4 regions of the Ancylobacter sp. FA202 genome follow, and region 4 is predicted to be linked to each of the others. Evidence: predicted binding sites of a transcription regulator. Region 4 holds the regulator's gene; each other region holds the start of a gene.
The links. Region 4 encodes PhoB, which activates phosphate uptake and scavenging genes when phosphate is short. Its sites were predicted from a motif close to TGTCATNNANCTGTCAT; they were not measured.
Positions count from the first base shown of each region.

Region 1: the regulator PhoB is predicted to act here: its motif matches at 1,342-1,358, upstream of A3M1_RS0114330 (1-acyl-sn-glycerol-3-phosphate acyltransferase).
Region 2: the regulator PhoB is predicted to act here: its motif matches at 1,453-1,469, upstream of A3M1_RS25750 (YdcH family protein).
Region 3: the regulator PhoB is predicted to act here: its motif matches at 1,925-1,941, upstream of A3M1_RS0105105 (alpha-D-ribose 1-methylphosphonate 5-triphosphate diphosphatase).

Region 1 is NZ_KB904818.1:3,155,645-3,159,104, forward strand. Features, by position in the region: gene ade (adenine deaminase) at 1-1,090, shown strand, start outside; gene A3M1_RS0114330 (1-acyl-sn-glycerol-3-phosphate acyltransferase) at 1,621-2,343, shown strand; gene A3M1_RS0114335 (NAD(P)/FAD-dependent oxidoreductase) at 2,340-3,460, shown strand, end outside.
Region 2 is NZ_KB904818.1:955,973-959,432, forward strand. Features, by position in the region: gene A3M1_RS0104290 (protein-disulfide reductase DsbD domain-containing protein) at 1-339, shown strand, start outside; gene A3M1_RS0104295 (peroxiredoxin) at 474-959, shown strand; gene A3M1_RS0104300 (YdcH family protein) at 1,083-1,289, opposite strand; gene A3M1_RS25750 (YdcH family protein) at 1,499-1,675, shown strand; gene A3M1_RS0104310 (propionyl-CoA synthetase) at 2,005-3,460, shown strand, end outside.
Region 3 is NZ_KB904818.1:1,130,764-1,134,223, reverse strand. Features, by position in the region: gene phnE (phosphonate ABC transporter, permease protein PhnE) at 1-79, opposite strand, end outside; gene A3M1_RS0105115 (phosphonate ABC transporter ATP-binding protein) at 72-935, opposite strand; gene A3M1_RS0105110 (PhnD/SsuA/transferrin family substrate-binding protein) at 1,007-1,864, opposite strand; gene A3M1_RS0105105 (alpha-D-ribose 1-methylphosphonate 5-triphosphate diphosphatase) at 1,968-3,170, shown strand; gene phnF (phosphonate metabolism transcriptional regulator PhnF) at 3,175-3,460, shown strand, end outside.
Region 4 is NZ_KB904818.1:2,085,207-2,088,666, forward strand. Features, by position in the region: gene pstB (phosphate ABC transporter ATP-binding protein PstB) at 1-676, shown strand, start outside; gene phoU (phosphate signaling complex protein PhoU) at 702-1,415, shown strand; gene phoB (phosphate regulon transcriptional regulator PhoB) at 1,451-2,152, shown strand; gene A3M1_RS0109515 (SDR family oxidoreductase) at 2,241-3,005, opposite strand; gene A3M1_RS0109520 (LysR family transcriptional regulator) at 3,123-3,460, shown strand, end outside.

The sequences.
Region 1 (3,460 bases), 1.1 Mb from region 4:
CGCCGGCATCCGCACCGAGCATGAGGCGACGGGGCTGGAGGAGGCGCGCGAGAAGCTGATGAAGGGCATGACGGTGCTCATCCGCGAGGGCTCGGTCTCGAAAGACCTGCACGCGCTGATTCCGCTGATCTCGGCCGACACCTCGGCGTTCCTGGCCTTCTGCACCGATGACCGCAACCCGCTGGACATCGCCGAGGAAGGCCATCTCGACTACATGATCGCCGAGGCCATCCGCCATGGCGCGCCGCTGCACCATGTCTACCGGGTGGCGAGCTGGTCGGCGGCCAATGCCTTCGGCCTCACCGATCGCGGCCTCATCGCCCCCGGAAGGCGGGCGGACATCGTGCTGGTGGATAATCTGGAAGCCTGCTCGGTCCGCCAGGTCATCTCCGCCGGCCGGCTGGTGACGCCGGAACTGTTCGCCGCGCGCGGGCATGTCGCCCCGGTCGGCATGGATTCGGTGAAGGCGCGGAAGGTCGCGGCGGCGGATTTCCGCATCCCGGCCACGGAGAGCGCCACCCGCGTTATCGGCGTGGTACCGGGCCGCATCATCACCGAGGATGTGCGGCTCGACCTGGCCGTCTTCGATGGCGAGAAGCGGGTGGACCTTGAGAAGGACGCGGTGAAGGTCTGCGTGGTCGAGCGGCACGGGCGCAACGGCAATATCGGCCGCGGCTTCGTGCATGGCTTCGGCATGAAGCGCGGCGCCATCGCCTCCTCGGTCGGCCATGACAGCCACAACATCACCGTGGTCGGCGTCGACGAGGCCGACATGGCGCTGGCGGTGAACCGGCTCATCGAAATGCGCGGCGGCTTCGCGGTGGCCGATGGCGGGGAGGTGACGGCCGAGCTCGCTTTGCCCGTCGCCGGGCTGATGGCGGACACCTCGTTCGAGGAGGTGCACGACGCGCTGATCCCGCTGCGCGCGGCGGCGAAGGCGCTGGGCGTGGTGCTGGCCGAACCGTTCCTGCAGGTGGCGTTTTTGCCGCTGCCGGTCATTCCGCATCTGAAGATCACCGATTTCGGCATGTTCGACGTCAACGCCTTCGCCCTGCTGGAACCCGCCCCACCGCCGGCCGGCAATGGGTGAACCTGTCGCGCCCCCGCGTCACGGCCCCGTGCGGGAGCGCTGCGGCGATGTGCGCACCCCGTGTCCCGGCCCAGCGGAGGCGTAGCCGAAGCGCCGCGCCGGGACCCAGGGGAAACCGCCGCCGGCATCCCCCCGGCTCCGCCTTCACACCGTCATGCCCGGGCCCGGCCCGGGCATCCACGCCTTCCGGTGCCCCGCTCTCACACCGTCATGCCCGGGCGTGGCCCGGGCATCCACGCCTTCCGGGGCCTCGCCGTCACACCGTCATGCCCGGCCCGGCCCGGGCACCCACGCCTTCCGGGGCTCCGCCTTCACACCGTCATGCCCGGGCCCGACCCGGGCATCCACGCCTTACCTTTGGCTCGGGCGGAAGACGTGGATCCCCGGGTCAAGCCCGGGGATGACGGCGCGTAAAGGGAGGGCGTCGCGCATGGGGGAAGGCGTGTGCGGGGAACGGACTCCCCCGCACCCCTCCCGTCCGCCCGCCCGATCTGCTAGACCCGGCGCGTCCCGTCAGAGACCCCCCGCCCATGGCCCGCCTGCGCTCGTCCGTTTTCCTCCTGCTGCTCGTCCTGTGGACGGTGCTGCTCGCCGCGACCATTCCCTATTTCGCGTGGCTCGACCGGCCGCACGCCACCCGCCGCTTTTCGCGCTTCTGGGCCGGCGGGGTGCTGGCGATATTGCGCCTCGTCGGGCTTTCCTACCGCACCATTGGCGAGGAAAACCGCCCGCCCGAGCCGGCGCTCTATGTCGGCAACCACCAATCCGCCTTCGAGACCATCGCCGCCGCCGTGCTCATCCCCGATGTCGCCATCGTGCTGAAGGAAGAGCTGTACCGCATCCCGGTGTTCGGCTGGTTCCTCAAGCGCTCGCCGATGATCGCCATCGACCGCGCCGGCGGCGCCTCCTCGGTGAAGAAGATGTTCCGCGAGGGCCGCGAGGCCAGCGAACATGGGCGCAACCTGCTGATCTTCCCCGAAGGCACCCGACGCGCGGTCGACGAGCGGGCCGAGTTCCATCGCGGCGTGCTGCTGCTCTACAAGGCGCTGGACCTGCCTGTTGTGCCTGTCGTCAACAATGCCGGCCTGTTCTGGCCGGCGCGCAGCTTTGCCATCCGGCCGGGCACCATCACCGTCTCCTATCTGCCGCCCATTCCGCCCGGCCTGCCGGACCGCGAGTTCATGGCAAGGCTGAGCGAGGCGATCTATGCGGAACGCGACCGGCTGGTCGCGCAGGAGGGGAAGGCTTCATGAGCGAGGCGGGCATCGTTATCCTCGGCGCCGGGCAGGGCGGTTTCCAGGCCGCCGCCTCGCTGCGCGATTGCGGCTATGCGGGCCGGCTGGTGCTTGTCGGCGACGAGCCGGGCCTGCCCTATCAGCGCCCGCCGCTGTCCAAGGCCTATATGAAAAGCGAGGCCGGCATCGAGCAGATCGAGCTGCGCGCCGGCGCCTTCTACGCCGACCACCGCATCGAGCTGGTCAACGCCCGCGCCACCGCCATCGACCGGCCCGGCCAGCGCCTGCTGCTGGAAGACGGCACGGCGCTGCCCTATGCCCATCTCATCCTCGCCACCGGCGCCCGCAACCGGCCGCTGCCCGTGCCGGGGCATGATCTCGCCGGCGTGTACTATCTGCGCACCCTGGCCGATGCCGACGCGCTGAAGGGCAAGCTCGCTGTCGCCCGCCGCGTGGTGGTGATCGGCGCCGGCTTCATCGGGCTGGAATTCGCCGCCGTCGCCCGCGCGCTCGGCCATGAAGTGACGGTGCTGGAAGGCGCCGGCCGCGTGCTGGCCCGCGCCGTCTCGCCCGAGATGTCGGCGTTTTTCGCCCACGCCCACGCTGCCATGGGCACGAAGCTCGTGCTCGGCGCCGGCGTGGTCGGGCTGGAAGGCGAGGGCGGGCACGTCACCGGCGTCGCCACCGGTGATGGCACGGTGCACCCGGCGGATTTCGTGCTGGTCGGCATCGGCGTGGTGCCGAATGTCGAACTGGCCGCCGCCGCCGGGCTGGAGGTGGCGAACGGCATCGTCGTCGACGCGCATCTGGCCACCATGGATCCCGCCATATCAGCGCTGGGCGACGCGGTGGCCTATCCCAGCCGCTTCGCCGCAAAAGACGGCACCACCCATGTCCGGCTGGAATCGGTGCAGAACGCCGCCGACCAGGCCCGCAGCCTCGCCCATCGGCTCACCGGCAGGGTGTCCCCCTTCGACGCGGTGCCGTGGTTCTGGAGCGACCAGGCCGACCTCAAGCTGCAGATGGTCGGCCTCGCCGCCGCCACCGACAGCGCGGTGCTGCGCGGCGACCCCGCCTCGCGCCGCTTCTCGGTGTTCCGCTTCCGCGACGGCGTGCTCACCGCCATTGAGAGCGT
Region 2 (3,460 bases), 1.1 Mb from region 4:
GTTCCGCGCCCCGCCGCCCTGGGCGCAGAAGGCCTCGGCGCCACGGGCGAGCCGGGCATCGCCACGGCCGAGCTGCATCACGCCTCTGACGGCGCCGTCCTCCGAATCGTGACCCATGTCGACCACGCCGCCACGGCTGATCTGTTCGTCGAGGGGCCGGACGAGGGCTGGGCGCTGCCGCTGCCGGCGCGCGAAACCGGTGCCGACGGGCAAACCGTTTTCGTGCTGCCGGTCGATGGGGTTCCCAAGGGCGCGGATGTCACCACCGCCCGTCTGCGCTTCACCCTCGTCGATGGCGACCGCGCCGTCGAGGTGGACGCCCCCCTTTCCGCCCGCTGAACCCGCTTCCCGCCCCGCGGGAAATCGGTATGGTACCGTCCGATCGGACCCGCCTGTCGCGGCGGGCGCCGGTCTGCACGGTACCTCGGCGGGTTCCGGTCCCACATTTTCCGCCGTAAGAGAAGGAAACACCCATGACGATCAAGGTTGGCGACCAGCTCCCCAGCGTCACTTTCCGCGTGGCCACGGAGGACGGCCCGGTGCCGAAATCCACCGATGAGCTCTTCAAGAACAAGAAGGTCGTGCTGTTCGCCGTTCCCGGCGCCTTCACGCCCACCTGCCACAAGAACCACCTGCCGAGCTTCATCGCCCGCGCCGAGGAAATCCTCGCCAAGGGCGTGAGCACCATTGCGGTGACGGCGGTGAACGATCCCTTCGTCATGGCAGCCTGGGAAAAGGCGTCCAATGCCAATGGCAAGATCGTCTTCCTGTCGGACGGCAATGCCGAGTTCGCCAAGGCGGTCGGCCTCGATTTCGATGCCTCCGGCGCCGGCCTCGGCGTGCGCTCCAAGCGCTATTCGATGCTGGTCGACGATGGCGAGGTGCTGATCCTCAATGTCGAGGACGTGCCGAGCAAGGCAGACAAGACCAACGCCGACGTGCTGCTCACGCAGTTCTGATCGATCGACGCTGGTCCCGGCCGATGGCGTAGCCCTCGCGCCGGGATCGCGGGTCGGAGCGCCCCGCAAAAGCCGCCCCCTCCGGGTCGGCAGCGCGCGCCCCGTCCCGGCACTTCCCGCCGCTCAGGCGATGATGTCGGGGCAGATCTGATCCTCGATATAGCCGATGCGGTCGCGCAGCTGCAGCTTGCGCTTCTTGAAACGGGCAAGCTGAAGCTGGTCGCTGCCCGGCATATCCTGCAGTGCCTGGATCGCGACATCCAGATCACGGTGCTCCTGCCGCAAGCGCTCGAGGTGAGCCAGGAGCTCGCGTTCCTCATCCGCCGTCATCTGTGTCAAACGCCCGACCCGAAAACCGACTCATCCCCGGAACGGCCGGGGTCCGAAAAGAGTATCGCCGCCCTGCGCGCCGGCCGCAACAGCGGGGCAGCCCGCCCCTCCCGTTACCACGCTGCAGTGCAGCACATCCTTTCATCGACAGCCCGTGCCTCTCGTGACAGACTGATGACGTTCGCTTCGGAAGACAGGAGATACTGTCCATGACCATGCAGTCGCATGTTGCCGAGTTGGAACGTCGCCATCAGGCACTCGAGAAGCAGTTGCGGGAAGAGATTACCCGCCCCGCGACGGACGACACCCGCATTGCCGACCTCAAACGGCGCAAGCTGATCCTCAAGGACGAAATCGCCCGCTGCAAGGGCGCGACGCTGCACTAGAGCCAGTGCCGATCAGGCTGAGACATGCGGATCGGACGAGCCTTTGTCTCACCGAGTTTGAGGGCTGTTCGTCGAGCCGATCGATGCCATCGGATCGGCGTGTTATGGCTGTGCCGGCCTGAATTCACGACCTTCCATTGATTGGATGCAAGACCCGGCCGCCGGCATTTTGCCGGCGGTTCGCTTTTGTGCGTCCAGACGTCTTGTTCGGGACAAACCAGACGAAGGGCGTAAGCATTTCAGCGTCTTGCCAGACCGTCGCGAAAGGCGAAATCTCGGGCCAATAAAAACGCTACCCGACAAGAACGTTCCTCAGGGAGACGCCCGCGATGCCCGGTCCCGCCAGCCGCTACCCCGACATGCACGCACGTTCCATTCACGACCCCGAAGGCTTCTGGCGCGAAGCCGCCGGCGCCATCGACTGGACGTCGGAAGGCGAGCGCACCTTTGATGCCTCGCAGGGCATTTATGGCCGCTGGTTTCCCGGCTGGACCACCAATGTCTGCCACAATGCGGTGGATCGGCATGTTGCCGCCGGGCGCGGCGCGCAGCCGGCGATTTTCTATGACAGCCCGGTCGCCGGGGCCAAGCGCAGCATTACCTATGCCGAGCTGAAAGACGAGGTGAGCGTGCTCGCTGGCGTGCTGCGTGCGCTCGGCGTCGGCAAGGGCGACCGCGTCGTCATCTACATGCCGATGATCCCCGAAGCCATGTTCGCCATGCTGGCCTGCGCCCGCATCGGTGCGGTGCATTCGGTGGTGTTCGGCGGTTTCGCCGCTGCCGAGCTTGCCAGCCGCATCGAGGACGCCCAGCCCAAGGTCGTGCTCTCCGCCTCCTGCGGCATCGAGCCCTCGCGTGTCGTCCACTATAAGCCGCTGCTCGACCTCGCCTTAACCATGGCGAAGCACAAGCCCGATGCCTGCCTGATCTTCCAGCGCCCGCAGGTGGAGGCGAACCTCGCACCCGGCCGCGATCATGACTGGGCCACACGGCGCGAAGCCGCCCTCGCCGCCGGCCAGCGGGCGGCGTGCGTGCCGGTGGAAGCCACCGATCCGCTCTACGTCCTCTACACCTCGGGCACGACCGGAAAGCCCAAGGGCGTGGTGCGCGACAGCGGCGGCTACATGGTGGCACTGCGCTGGTCGATGGAGGGCCTGTATGATGTGCGCCCGGGTGAGGTCTACTGGTCGGCCTCCGATATCGGCTGGGTGGTCGGCCATTCCTACATCGTCTACGCCCCACTGCTCGCCGGCTGCACCACCGTCCTTTACGAGGGCAAGCCCGTGGGCACGCCGGATGCCGGCGCCTTCTGGCGGGTGATCGAAGAATACCGGGTGGCGGTGCTGTTCACCGCCCCCACCGCCCTGCGCGCCATCAAGAAGGAAGACCCGGAAGGGCGGCTGATGGGCGATTATGACCGCTCCAGCCTGCGCACCCTTTTCCTCGCCGGCGAGCGGGCAGACCCCGACACGGTGGAATGGGCCAAGGCCCGGCTCGGTGTGCCGGTGGTCGATCACTGGTGGCAGACAGAAACCGGATGGGCCATCGCCGGCAACCCGGTCGGCCTCGGCGCCCTGCCGATCCGCGTCGGCTCAACGGGCGTGCCGATGCCGGGCTACCAGGTCGACATTCTCGACGAGGGCGGCCACCCCGTGGGCCCCGACCGCATGGGCTCCATCGCCATCAAGCTGCCGCTGCCGCCCGGCTGCCTGCCGACGCTGTGGCGGCAGGACGAGCGCTTTCGCGAGAGCTACCTCGTCGATTACCCCGGCTACTACAAGACGG
Region 3 (3,460 bases), 950 kb from region 4:
TGAAGGACAGCGGCGAGATCGCGGGCAGGCGCGAGGGGGGAAGCGTGCGGGGCAGGGTGGCCGAGGGGGTGCTAACCATGGAAGACGCCATCCATATCGCGCAGGGAAACCCGCATAGTGGGCCGGTCGAAATGCACCTTGCCGTCTTTGAGTGCGACGATGCGGTCGGAATAGTCGAGCGCGTGCTGCATGTCGTGGGTGGTGTAGACGAGGGTGATGCCGTGATCGCGGGCGAGCTCGGAGAAGATCCGCATGATGTCGCGCCCCACCGCCGGGTCGAGGCTGGCGGCCGGCTCGTCGGCGATCAGCAGGCGCGGGCGGCGGATCAGCGCGCGGGCGATGGCGACGCGCTGGGCCTGCCCGCCGGAAAGCTGGTCGGCGCGGGCGCTCGCCTTGTCGGCGAGGCGCACCTCGGCCAGCACCGCCATCGCCTCCTCGCGCCATTCCTGCCGGGCGAGGGCGTGGTGGAAGGCTCGCCAGCTGCCGGGCAGGCCGAGCTTGCCCTGGATGACATTGGTCAGCACAGATTGCCGCCCGACCAGACCATGATTCTGGAACACGAAGCCGATCTGCCGGCGCAGCCGGGTCAGCTGCGCGGCGCTGGGGGCGGCCATGAAGCGCTCCCCCAGCGTGGTGATCTCGCCATGGGTCGAGGGCAGAAGGCCGATCAGGCATTTGAGCAGGGTCGACTTGCCAGCGCCATTGGAGCCGATCAGTGCCACGCGCTGGTCGGCGCGGATGTCGAGATCGACCCCGGCGAACACCGCCTGGCCGTTGGGATAGGTCTTGGCGAGGCCGCGCGCGCCGATGATCTGCGGGGCGAGGACCGGCGCTACCGACTTCACCAGCGGGCCGATCTCGGGATTGCCGGTGTTGGCCGGGCGCAGACCGGCGAGGGGCGGCACGGGAACGTGCTCGGTCGGAACGCGCTCCATGGCGGCCTCCATCACGAACGAAAAGAAGCGCCGGACGGGAGCGAGGCCCGTCCGGCGCTGGGGTGAGGGGTTCAGTTGATGAAGGAACCGAAATTCTCGATGCCAATGGTGCGGTACATCGAGCGGACATAGTCGTAGTCGCTGTCCTTCACGTCGGTGATGAAGATGCCGCCCTTGAACTTCTGATTGTCCTCGCCCTTGAGCACGGCGTTCATCAGCTCGTTGCCGTGCTTGAGGAAGGCCTCGCGCACCTTCACGAACACCTCTTCGGGAATGTCCTTGCGGGCGACGAGGATGTCGTTGGGCAGGTCGCGGCCACGGGCGACGACGGCGAAGGCGGCGTTGGGGAACGCCTTGCGGATCGAGTTGAGGTGGCCATAGTTCAGGCCGATGGCGGCGATGTCGCCACGGATCAGCGCTTCCGCCGCCACGTTGCGGGAGATGATGACGCCGTCATAATCCTTGCCATACATGATGCCGAAATCGGCCAGCACCTGCGCCGGGCCGAGATGCTGCGAGGTCGAACCGACCGAGCCGAAGGAGACCTTCTTGCCCTTTAGGTCGTCGATGGTGCGGATCGGGCCGTTGGCCAGCACGGCGATCTGCGCGAAATAGTCCGGGCGCTGCCAGGCGACGACGATGCGCGGGTCGCTAAGCTCCTTCATGACCACATATTCGGCCGGGCCGGTGAGCACGAGCTCGACATGGCCGGAATTCATCGCCTCGACGGCGGCGGTGCGGGAGCTGACCGGGATCAGCTCGATATCGAGGCCGGTGAGCTTGGAAAGCTCCTTCTGGAAGCCGCCGAACTCCTGCTGCAGCGCCTCCAGGCCTTCAATGTCGGTGACAGCGAAACGAACCGGTTCGGCCGTCGCCGCGAAGGCCGTCGCCAGGGTAATGGCGAGGGCGGAAACAAGCTTGCGAAACATTTTGTGCCCCTTGCTGTATAGACAGGAACTGTGGACTACGGTTATCTGTATAGACAGCGTATGACGTGTCCATGACAGTGGCTTAGGGGTGCCGAGGCGGATGATGAGTGTGCGGATCGAGAATGGGCGGGCGCTCCGGAGCGGCCAGTGGAGCGACCGGCCGGTGGTGGTGAGTGGTGGGCGCATCGCCGGGGAGGCGCACGACGCCGCTCCCGACCCCGCTCCCGACCCCGCTCCCGAGCGGGTGATCGACGCGCGCGGCCTGCTGGTGCTGCCGGGCATCGTCGACATTCACGGCGACGCCTTCGAGCGTCACATCATGCCCCGCCCGGGCGTGCGCTTCGACATGACGCTCGCTTTGCGCGACACCGACCGCCAGCTGGTGGCGAACGGCGTCACCACCGCTTTTCACGGCGTTACCATCTCCTGGGAGCCGGGCCTGCGCTCGGTGGAAGCCGCGCGCAGCTTCGTCGCCACGCTGCTCGCGTTGCGCGAGGGGCTGGCCTGCGACACCCGGCTGCATCTGCGCTGGGAAACCTTCGCGCTGGAGGCGCTGGAGGAGGTGCGGGAATGGCTGGCGCTCACCCCCGCGCCGATCCTCGCCTTCAACGACCACACGACAGGCTCCGTGCTCAAGGGCACCATCGCCCGCAAGATCGGCCAGATGGCGGAACGTTCCGGTCTCAGCCGCGAGGACTACATGACGCTGCTCGACCGGGTGTGGGGCGCGCGGGACGCGGTGCCCGCTGCCATTGAGAGCCTGGCGGCGAGTGCGCGGGCGAACGGCAATGTGCTGCTCGCCCATGACGAGGATTCGCCGGCCGAGCGCGCGCGGTTTCGGGCGCTGGGCGCGGTGGCCTCCGAATTCCCGATGAACCAGGAGACAGCGCAGGCCGCCCGCGACGCCGGAGAGGACGTAATCCTCGGTGCGCCAAACGTGGTGCGTGGCGGCAGCCATAATGGCGCGCTAAGCGCGACTGAAGCCATCGCCGCCGGGCGCTGCACGGTGCTGACCAGCGATTACCACTACCCCTCGCCGCTCTATGCCGCCTTCACCCTGGCGGCGGGCGACCACGAGGCGCTGGCGCGGCACTGGCCGCTGGTCTCCGCCAATCCCGCCCGCGTCGCCCGGCTCAAGGATCGCGGCAGCCTGGAGGCCGGCCGGCGGGCCGATCTCCTTCTTGTCGATGCCACCGACATGGCGCATCCGGAAGTGGTGGCGACGCTGGTGGCGGGACGAATCGTCTATGCTCGCCGGGCTCTGGAGCGTCGGCCGTCCGCGGGCCTGGCGCAGGCAGCGGAGTGAGGGCGTGAACAGGAGCGTGAAGGCGCAGCCGGGGCCGGCGAACGGCATATCGGGTTTTGACGGGCTGGTCTTCCGCCCGCGCCGCGACGCGCCGATCTGGCAGCAGATCTACGACTATATCCTCTCGCTGATCGACAGCGGCTGGCTCACGCCGGGCGGCCAGCTGCCGGGCGAGGTGCATCTGTCGGAGAAGCTGGGCGTTACCCGCATCACGTTGCGCCGGGCGCTGCAGCAGCTTCAGCAGGAAGGGCACCTCACCTCGCGCAAGGGGGTGGGGGTGTTCGTGCGCA
Region 4 (3,460 bases):
CCCGGAAAAGCGCGTCACCGCGATGATCGGGCCCTCGGGCTGCGGCAAGTCCACGCTGCTGCGCATCTTCAACCGCATGTATCAGCTCTATCCGGGCCAGCGCGCGGAAGGGAAGATCCTGTTCGACGGCGCCGACCTGCTGAGCAAGGACCTGGATTCCACCGTCGTGCGCTCGCGCATCGGCATGGTGTTCCAGAAGCCGACCCCGTTCCCGATGTCGATCTATGACAACATCGCCTTCGGCGTGCGCCTGCATGAGCGCCTTTCCAAGGCGCAGATGGACGAGCGCGTCGAGTGGTGCCTGCGCAAGGCGGCGATCTGGGAAGAAGCCAAGGACCGGCTGCACACCTCGGCGCTCGGCCTCTCCGGCGGCCAGCAGCAGCGCCTGTGCATCGCCCGCACCATCGCGGTGCGGCCGGAAGTGATCCTGCTCGACGAGCCCACCTCGGCGCTCGACCCGATCTCGACCTCGAAGATCGAAGACCTGATCGACGAACTGAAGCAGGAATTCACCATCGTCATCGTGACGCACAACATGCAGCAGGCGGCGCGCTGCGCCGACATCACCTCGTTCTTCTATCTCGGCGAACTGATCGAGGTCGCCGCCTCGAACGAGATCTTCACCAACCCGCGTGAAGCCCGCACCCGCGACTATATCACCGGCCGCTTCGGCTGAGCCCGCGACGAGAGAGGCCTGCCCCATGACCGAACATATCGTCTCGTCGTTCGACACCGACCTAAAGGAACTCGGCCGCAGTGTGGTGGAGATGGGCGGCCAGTCCGAGCGTCTCGTCGCCGACAGCGTCCAGGCGCTGGTCAAGCGCGACAGCGAGCTCGCCCAGAAGGTGATCGTGCTCGACGGCCCGGTCGATCTGCTGCAGCGGGAGATCGAGGAAAAGGCGGTGCTCATCATCGCCCGCCGCCAGCCGCTGGCTGGCGACCTGCGCGAGATCGTCGCCGCCATGCGGATCGCCAATGATCTGGAGCGCATCGGCGACCTCGCCAAGAACACCGCCAAGCGCGTGCTCGCCCTCACCGGCGAGTTCCACCCGCAGAAGCTGGTGCGCGGCGTCGAGCACATGTCCAACATCGTGCTCGAACAGTTGAAAGTGGTGCTGGACGCCTATGCCACCCGCGACGAGGTGCGGGCGCTGGAAGTCTGGCAGCGCGACGGCGAGGTCGACGTGCTCTACACCTCGCTGTTCCGCGAACTGCTCACCTATATGATGGAAGATCCGCGCAACATCTCGCTGTGCACGCATCTGCTGTTCTGCGCCAAGAACATCGAGCGTATCGGCGACCATGCCACCAATGTCGCGGAAACCATCCATTATCTTGTGACCGGCCAGCTCCTCACCGAAGAGCGGCCCAAGCAGGACACCAGCAGCCTGACCAGCGTCGCGTTCCCGGCCTGACACCCCACGGCCCGCGAACGCTCGGGATCAAGATCATGCCCACCAACATACTGATCGTGGAGGATGAGGAGCCCCTCACCCTCCTGCTCCGCTACAATCTCGAATCCGAAGGCTATTCGGTCGATAATGTCGGGCGGGGCGACGAGGCGGAGACAAGGCTGCGCGAAAGCGTGCCGGACCTTCTGATCCTCGACTGGATGCTGCCGGGCCTTTCCGGCATCGAGCTGTGCCGGCGCCTGCGGGCCCGGCCGGAAACCGAGCGCATGCCCATCCTCATGCTCACCGCCCGCGGCGAGGAGACCGAGCGCGTGCGCGGCCTCGCCACCGGCGCGGACGACTATGTGGTGAAGCCCTTCTCGGTGCCCGAGCTTGTCGCCCGGGTGCGGGCGCTGCTGCGCCGGGCCAAGCCCGAGCACATCTCCACCTTGCTGCGGGCCGGCGACATCGAGCTCGACCGCGAGACCAAGCGCGTGCACCGCGCCGGCCGCGAGCTGCATCTCGGCCCCACCGAGTTCCGGCTGCTGGAATTCCTCATGCAGTCGCCGGGCCGCGTCTATTCGCGCGAGCAGCTGCTCGACGGCGTGTGGGGGCAGGACGTCTATATCGACGAGCGCACGGTCGACGTGCATGTCGGCCGGCTGCGCAAGGCGCTCAACCGCCCCCGCCAGCCCGACCCGATCCGCACCGTGCGCGGTTCCGGCTATTCCTTCAACGAGATGTTCGCCCGCGCACATTGAGCGCGCGCCGATCAGCTTGCATCGCAAGCCGATCGGTTACGTGTTCTCTAGCTGGGGGTTAGAGGGCAGGCGAATCTGCCACGCCGGCTCAGCTCCGGTTGATCGACAGCCCGCCATCGACGAGATGCGCGGTGCCGGACACGAAGGACGAGTCGTCGGAGGCGAGATAGAGCACCGAGCGGGCCAGTTCTTCCGGCGCGGCCACGCGTTTCAGGGCGTGCAGCCCCGTGACGAAGGCCTGTGCCTCCGGCGTGTCGTTCGCTTCCCGGTACATCTCGGTCTCCACCGCGCCGGGCAGGATGGCGTTCACCCGGATGCCCTTCGGGCCGAACTCGGCGGCGAGCGCCTGGGTAAGGCCGACCAGTCCGGATTTCGAGGCGGCATAGGCGGCGAGGCCGGGAAAGGCTGCCGTGTAGCCGACGAAGGTCGACGTGAAGATCACCGAGCCCGCGCCGGTCTTCAGCATCTGCGCGATCTGGTGCTTGGCGCCGAGGAAGGAGCCCGTGAGGTTCACCGCCAGCGTATCCTCCCAGCCCTTGGCCGAAATCTCGGTGCTGGGTCCCTTCTCGCCGAGCGTGCCGGCATTGTTCACGGCGATGTCGAGCCGGCCAAACCGCTCCGCCGCCAATGCCGCGAGCGCCCGATCATACTCCTCCTCGCGCACATCGCCGGCGAGCACAGCCGCTGCGCCGCCCTCGGCGGCAATCTCCGCCGCCAGCGCGTCCAGCTCGCCTTGGCGGCGGGCCCCGAGCACCAGCCTCGCGCCCTCACGGGCGAACAGCACCGCAGCGGCCCGGCCGATGCCGGAACTGGCGCCGGCGATCAGCGCGACCTTGCCCTCAAGACGTCCCATCGCAATTCTCCTCATCATACGGCCGCCCTCGGCGGCGTGTCGGGGAGAAGTATGGCGATAACGCCACGTTCGGATTAGCCTGCGGTGAGCGGAAACCATGTCCGGAATAACCGAACGATGAAACTCGACGGCATCGCCGCTTTCGTCGCCATTGCCGAGGCGGGCTCGATCAGTGAGGCGGCCCGCCGGCTGCGCCTAGCGAAGTCCGTCGTCAGCGACCGTCTGGCGCAGCTTGAACGGCAGCTCGGTGCCAAGCTGGTGCACCGCTCGACGCGCCGACTGACGCTGACGGAGGACGGCCTGATCTTCCTCGAACTGGCCTCGCAGTCGCTTCGCGGCCTGGATGTAGCCGCCGCGACGCTGGCCGAGCGGCGCGGCACGCTTTCCGGCCCGCTGCGCCTATCCGCGCCGGTGACGCTGACGGCGCTACATATCGGGCCGGCGCTTTACCCCTT